Regions from separate parts of the Streptomyces sp. NPDC060000 genome, predicted to be linked through region 3. Evidence: riboswitches for the same ligand, from Rfam matches in the RefSeq annotation. Region 3 holds a riboswitch; each other region holds the start of a gene.
The links. A riboswitch is a leader RNA that binds a small molecule or an ion and turns the genes downstream of it on or off. The one in region 3 is predicted to bind S-adenosylmethionine.
Positions count from the first base shown of each region.

Region 1: it holds a riboswitch for S-adenosylmethionine, as region 3 does, so the genes downstream of both, thrC (threonine synthase) here and ACFWBB_RS01065 (ABC transporter substrate-binding protein) in region 3, are expected to answer to the same signal.
Region 2: it holds a riboswitch for S-adenosylmethionine, as region 3 does, so the genes downstream of both, ACFWBB_RS22080 (aminotransferase class V-fold PLP-dependent enzyme) here and ACFWBB_RS01065 (ABC transporter substrate-binding protein) in region 3, are expected to answer to the same signal.

Region 1 is NZ_JBHWUU010000089.1:11,478-13,672, reverse strand. It holds gene ACFWBB_RS35340 (glucosyl-3-phosphoglycerate synthase) at 1-572, opposite strand, end outside; SAM riboswitch class I at 742-908, shown strand; gene thrC (threonine synthase) at 926-2,195, shown strand, end outside.
Region 2 is NZ_JBHWUU010000041.1:60,915-63,109, reverse strand. It holds gene trpD (anthranilate phosphoribosyltransferase) at 1-738, shown strand, start outside; SAM riboswitch class IV at 815-931, shown strand; gene ACFWBB_RS22080 (aminotransferase class V-fold PLP-dependent enzyme) at 1,111-2,195, shown strand, end outside.
Region 3 is NZ_JBHWUU010000001.1:254,187-256,381, reverse strand. It holds gene ACFWBB_RS01075 (SAM-dependent methyltransferase) at 1-247, shown strand, start outside; SAM riboswitch class IV at 398-507, shown strand; gene ACFWBB_RS01070 (putative leader peptide) at 467-658, shown strand; gene ACFWBB_RS01065 (ABC transporter substrate-binding protein) at 873-2,195, shown strand, end outside.

The sequences.
Region 1 (2,195 bases), on a different contig from region 3:
TTGAGCAGCGGCCGGGCCATCAGCTCGGTGACCCTCCCGCCCTGGCCGGCCGTCCTGCCGGAGGCGGGCGAATCCAACTCCGTGCCCAGCGGACGGTCGTACATGCCCTTGACCAGGTCCACCCCGGGATCGGTGAGCAGCGGGCCGACGATCCCCGAGACGAAGTCGGAGGAGAACTCCCTCAGATCGGCGTCGATGAAACAGACGATGTCCCCGGTGGTGACCAGTAGCGAGCGCCACAGGACCTCGCCCTTGCCGGGCATGGCCGGTATGCGCGGCAGGATGTCGTCCCGGTGGACGACCCGCGCGCCGGCCGCCGCGGCCACCTGCGACGTACGGTCGGTCGACCCCGAGTCGACGACGACGATCTCGTCGACGAGCGGGACCTGGTGCATGAGGTCGTGCCGGATGATCGCGACGATGTCACCGACCGTCTCCTCCTCGTTCAGCGCGGGCAGGACGACGGACACCGACTGGTTCGTGGCGCGCTTCGCGGCCAGGATCCGGTGCAGCGGACGGTCGGTCAGGGACCAGGAGCGGGTGGTCAGCCAGCGCTCAGTTTCTTGCAGCACAGTCTGCGGCTCCTCACTGTCGTGATCACACCGGGTGCACGGAAGGTGACCGTGTGATCCATCTCGCGGTTCGGACGGCTATCTCAACTGTCCAGGCCTTCGGTTACAGTCTTGAACAACGCGGATGACCATCACATGTCCGAGGTCGCCCGCGTTCACAACTTCATACCGCTCATCCAGAGGGGCAGAGGGATACGGCCCGATGAAGCCCCGGCAACCCTCCAGCCGGTCTCGTGACGAACACTGATCCACTTCGGTGAACGCTCAGCGAGGCTCCCGGCTCGGGAAGGTGCCAAATCCGTCTCACGGCGAAGTGCGTCGTGAGGAAGATGAGGAGAAAGGGCCTCGCCTCAATGGCTGCGCAGACTGTTGCAAGCACGACCGCTGCAAGCACGACCGTTGCAAGCACCACCGACTCTACGACGACCCCCGCTGTCGACCTCGGTCCGGCCACCGCGTTGAGCTGCCGCGAGTGCGGTCACCGCGTGCCCCTCGGCCCGGTCTTCGCCTGCGAGGAGTGTTTCGGCCCGCTCGAGATCGCGTACGACTTCTCCTCCTACGACACGGAGGAGCTCCGCAAGCGCATCGAGGCGGGACCCGCGAACATCTGGCGCTACGCGCCGCTGCTGCCCGTCCCGGCGGACGTGGCCGACAAGCCCAACATCAACCCCGGCTGGACCAAGCTCGTGCAGGCCGACAACCTCGCCCGTGAGCTGGGCGTCGACGCCGGCAAGCTCTTCGTCAAGGACGACTCCGGCAACCCGACGCACTCCTTCAAGGACCGCGTCGTCGCCCAGGCCATCGAGGCCGCCCGCGCGTTCGGCTTCACCACGCTCTCCTGCTCCTCCACGGGCAACCTGGCCGGTGCGGTCGGCGCGGCCGCCGCCCGGGCCGGCTTCCGGTCCTGCGTGTTCATCCCGCACGACCTGGAGCAGGGCAAGGTCGTCATGGCCGCGATCTACGGCGGCGAACTCGTCGGCATCGAGGGCAACTACGACGACGTCAACCGCTTCTGCTCCGAGCTCATCGGCGACTCGGCGGGCGAGGGCTGGGGCTTCGTCAACGTCAACTTGCGGCCGTACTACGCCGAGGGTTCCAAGACGCTGGCGTACGAGATCTGCGAGCAGCTCGGCTGGCGGCTGCCGGACCAGTTGGTCGTGCCCATCGCCTCCGGTTCGCAGCTCACGAAGATCGACAAGGGGCTCCAGGAGCTGATCAGGCTCGGGCTGGTCGAGGACAAGCCGTACAAGATCTTCGGCGCGCAGGCGGAGGGGTGCTCCCCGGTGTCCGTGGCCTACAAGGCCGGGCACGACGTCGTGCGCCCGCAGAAGCCGAAGACCATCGCCAAGTCGCTGGCCATCGGCAACCCGGCGGACGGCCCCTACGTCCTCGACATCGCGCGTCGGACGGGCGGCGCGGTGGAGGACGTGAACGACGAGCAGGTGGTCGACGCGATCAAGCTGCTGGCGCGGACCGAGGGCATCTTCGCGGAGACCGCCGGCGGGGTGACGGTGGGTGTGACGCGCAAGCTGATCGAGAACGGTCTTCTCGACCCGACGCTCACCACCGTCGTGCTGAACACGGGTGACGGTCTGAAGACGCTGGACGCGGTGGCCGGCACCG
Region 2 (2,195 bases), on a different contig from region 3:
GCGATCGTCGTCGCCGGCACGGGTGCCACGGTCGTCAAGCACGGCAACCGGGCCGCGTCCTCCGCGTCCGGCGCCTCGGACGTGCTGGAGAAGCTCGGCGTCAATCTGGAACTGACCCCGAAGCGGGTGGCCGAGGTCGCCCACGAGGCCGGGATCACCTTCTGCTTCGCCATCAAGTTCCATCCGGCGCTGCGTCATGTGGGCGCCGCGCGCGGTCAGTTGGGCATCCGCACGGTGTTCAACGTGCTCGGCCCGCTGACCAACCCCGCGCGGGTGCGGGCCCAGGCGGTCGGGGTGGCGGACCCGCGGATGGCGCCGGTCGTCGCGGGCGTCTTCGCCGAGCGCGGCAACTCGTCCCTGGTCTTCCGGGGCGACGACGGCCTCGACGAGCTCACCACGACGGCCACGTCCCATGTGTGGGTCGTCCGCGACGGCAAGGTCACCGAGGAGACCTTCGACCCCCGTGAGGTCGGCCTCGGACTGGTTCCGGTCGAGGCCCTGCGGGGCGGCGACCCGTCGTACAACGCCGAGGTCGCCCGCCGCCTTCTCGAGGGCGAGACGGGCCCGGTGCGGGACGCCGTGCTGCTGAACTCGGCGGCGGCGCTGGTGGCGCTCGAGCCGGGCGCCGGGACGCTGGCGGAGCAGCTCCGGGCCGGTATGGACAGGGCGACGGAGTCGATCGACTCGGGCGCGGCCAAGCGGGCCCTGGAGCGCTGGGTGGCCGCCAGCAACGCGTAGCGGTTCATCGGTGGCCGTCCCGCGATCCGGACACGGGTTGCGGGACGGCGATCACGTCACGTACGTTCCTGTACCAGGTCATGAGTGACAGTCATGAGGCCCCGGCCGACTGTCCGGCAACCCTCCGTCCGTGGCGGGGTGCCCCGGGTGAAGACCAGGCCGTAGGCAGCGAGGTCTACGGCAAGCGCGGACCCCTCGCACTCTTCCGAGTGAGCGCCACCAGGGGTCCTGGTCGTCGAGGGAGCCTTCCGTGAGCAAGCGAATGCGATAGGGCGTAGAGCCCCGCCTCCGCACACCCCTTTCACCTTCCTCCGTGCTCGAGCCATGTCCGCTCGCACGGCGGTTCCCCCTCGCCTCTCACGGGAGTTCGCCATGTCTGTCTCCGCCGCTGCCGCCGCCCGGACCGTTTGTGCCCCGCTGCCCGTTCTCGGCCGGGATGTCACCGTCCCGCTCGTGACGGGCGGCGAGGTCACCTACGCGGCGCTCGACTACGCGGCCAGCGCCCCGGCCCTCCAGCGCGTCTGGGACGACGTGGCGGCCTACGCCCCGTACTACGGCAGCGTCCACCGCGGCGCCGGCTACCTCTCCCAGCTCTCCACGGACCTCTTCGAGAACGCCCGCAGGACGGTGACCGAGTTCCTGGACTGCCGGCCCGACGACCAGCTGGTCTTCACCCGCTCGACGACGGACTCCCTCAACCTGCTGGCCCGGGCCCTGCCCGCCGACTGCCAGGTCTTCGTCTTCGAGACCGAGCACCACGCCTCGCTGCTGCCCTGGAAGGACGCCCGGGTCACCTACCTCGACGCCCCGCGCACCCCGCGCCAGGCCGTGGAGACACTGGAGCGCGCCCTCGCAGGCCGCGACCCCTACGGCCCGGCCCTGGTCTGTGTCACCGGCGCCTCGAACGTCACCGGTGAGCTGTGGCCGGTGCGCGAGCTGGCCACGGCCGCGCACGCGCACGGCGCCCGGATCGTCCTGGACGCGGCCCAGCTGGCCCCGCACCACCCGGTCTCCGTGCGGGACCTGGACGTCGACTGGGTCGCCTTCTCCGGCCACAAGCTGTACGCGCCCTTCGGCGCCGGCGTCCTGGCCGGCCGTGCCGACTGGCTGGCCGAGGCCGACCCCTACCTCGCGGGCGGCGGCGCCAGCCGCAAGGTCACGCGGCGCGAGGACGGGGGAGTGGACGTGGAGTGGCACGAGAGCGCCGCCCGCCACGAGGCCGGTTCCCCGAACGTGATCGGCGCCTACTCCATCGCCGCGGCCTGCAAGGCCCTCACCGAGGCCGGCTTCGACAGCCTGGTCGCCCGCGAGGAGTACCTGATCGCGAAGGTCCGGGACGGCCTGGCCGAGGTCCCGCAGGTCAGGGTGCTGTCCCTGTTCGGCGACGACGCCCCGCGGGTCGGCGTGATCTCCTTCGTCGTAGAGGGCTGGAACAGCTCCCACTTCGCCGCCGCCCT
Region 3 (2,195 bases):
CAGTTACCTCTCCGTCAACGACGGTTCGCGGGGCATCGACCCGGTCTTCGAAGCGGCCCAGGACGCCTACAACGAAAGCGGCGCCGTCCCGTACAACCTGCGTACGGTCGACCAGATCACCGCGTACTTCGAGGGCCTGGAACTCCTGGACCCCGGCGTCGTCGCGGTCCCGCTCTGGCGCCCGGAGACCACCTCCCCCGCCCCGGACGTCATCGGCGAACACGGCGGCCTCGCCCGTAAGCCGTGACCGGCGCCGCCGCCGTCCCGGCAGGACGGCCGGCCGTCGCGCGCTGACGGTCCTTCCGCCGCACCGGCCCGTCACGGCCGGTGCGGCGGAGTTGTCCGACCCTCGTACCGATATTGACGGACAATGTGAGTACTACGTAAGGTCGACAGCGGCATTGAGTGTCAGCGTCCAGCCCTGGCTTGCTGACCGGCAACCCTCCTCCGCGGTGGGGTGCTCCAGGTGAAAGCCCGGCGGGGTCACCGACTCCGCAAGCGCGTGGCCCCGGTCGAGGGGCCTGAGAGGTGGAGGGCCAGCGTGCGGCACAGCGGCAACCCGAGTGCCTCGATCACGACCGCGGCGCTGTTCTCCGGATTCTCACGCCGTCGCCACATCGACCTGCAGCGGTCCGCCAGCTGTCTGTGTCAGGGCTGATCACGCCCCTTCCCGCCGGCTGACCCTCGCCCACCGCGCGGTCACGCCGTCGTCGACAGGGCCGAAGACATCGGCCGTCGACTCCCCTCCCCCTGAACAGTTCTGAGCAGTGCCGGCCCGTGGCGACCCGCGGGCCCGGCACCGTCCGCCCATCGCCACGGCCGTGCTCCGCCCCGGCATGTGCGCGGTGACCTTGGAGTAGGAGAACCATCCCGTGACAGCGCATCCGGATTCCCGTACCCACCGCTGGACGGCACTCGCCGCGCTGGTGACCGGCAGCCTGCTGCTGAGCGCCTGCTCGTCGAGCGGCAGCGGCACCTCCAGCGGCGAGGGCGGCCGGCCGAAGCCGGGCGGCTCCCTGACCTTCGCGGTGAGTTCCGACGCCGGCTGCGTGGACCCGCAGCAGGTGGGCAGCAACGACACCATCTACTCACTGCGTCAGGTCGTGGACTCCCTGACCGACCAGGATCCCAAGACCGGCAAGATCGTGCCGTGGCTCGCCAGGAGCTGGGACGTCAGCCCGGACACCACGACGTTCACGTTCCACCTGAGATCGGGTGTGACCTTCAGCGACGGGACACCGCTGACCGCGCAGGTGGTCAAGGACAACTTCGACGCCGTGCCGAAGCTCGGCGCCCTGGGGACGCTCGCCCAGGGATACCTGAGCGGCGTGGAGAGCACCACCGCGGTGGACGCGCTGACGGTGCGGGTGCGGTTCAAGCAGCCCAACGCGCAGTTCCTCCAGGCCACGGCGACACACTCGTTGGGGATCGAGTCGTCGGCGAGCGCGAAGGAGAGCCCGCAGGAGAAGTGCAGCAAGGGCGTGGCCGGTTCGGGGCCGTTCGTACTGAAGGGCTATGTGCAGAACCAGTCGATCACCCTGGCCAAACGCGACGGGTACACCTGGGGTTCCTCGCTGTGGACCAAGAAGGGCGAGGCGTACCTGGACAAGCTGGTGTTCAAGGTGGTGCCCGAGGCGGGCGTACGCAGCGGCAGCCTGCAGTCCGGCCAGGTGGACGCGATCGGCAGCGTCGGCAGGGCCAACGAGGCAGCGCTCAAGGGCGGCCAGGTGAACCTTCGGCAACGGGCCAACCCGGGCGTGGTGTTCAACCTGGGATTCAACAACTCCCGGGCGCTCCTCAAGGACACGAAGGTGCGTCAGGCGATCCTGTTCGCCATCGACCGGCAGCAGATCGTCGACGCCGTGTTTCCGACCGGCACCAAGCCGGCGACCAGCATTCTGGCGCACACCACGCCGGACTACACCGACCTCTCCGCCGGCCTGTCCTTCGACGCGGCCAAGGCGAAGTCACTGCTGGACTCGGCCGGTTGGAAGGCGGGCAGCGACGGCACCCGGGTCAAGGACGGGAAGAAGCTGAGCCTGACCGTCAAGTGGTTCGCCAACGCGGCCACCAACCAGCCCGCGCTGGAGCTGATCCAGCAGCAGCTCAAGGCCGTCGGCGTCGACGTGGTGCTCAAGCAGCTCCAGATCACCCAGTTCTCCCCCACGCTTCAGTCCGGTGACTTCGACGCGGTG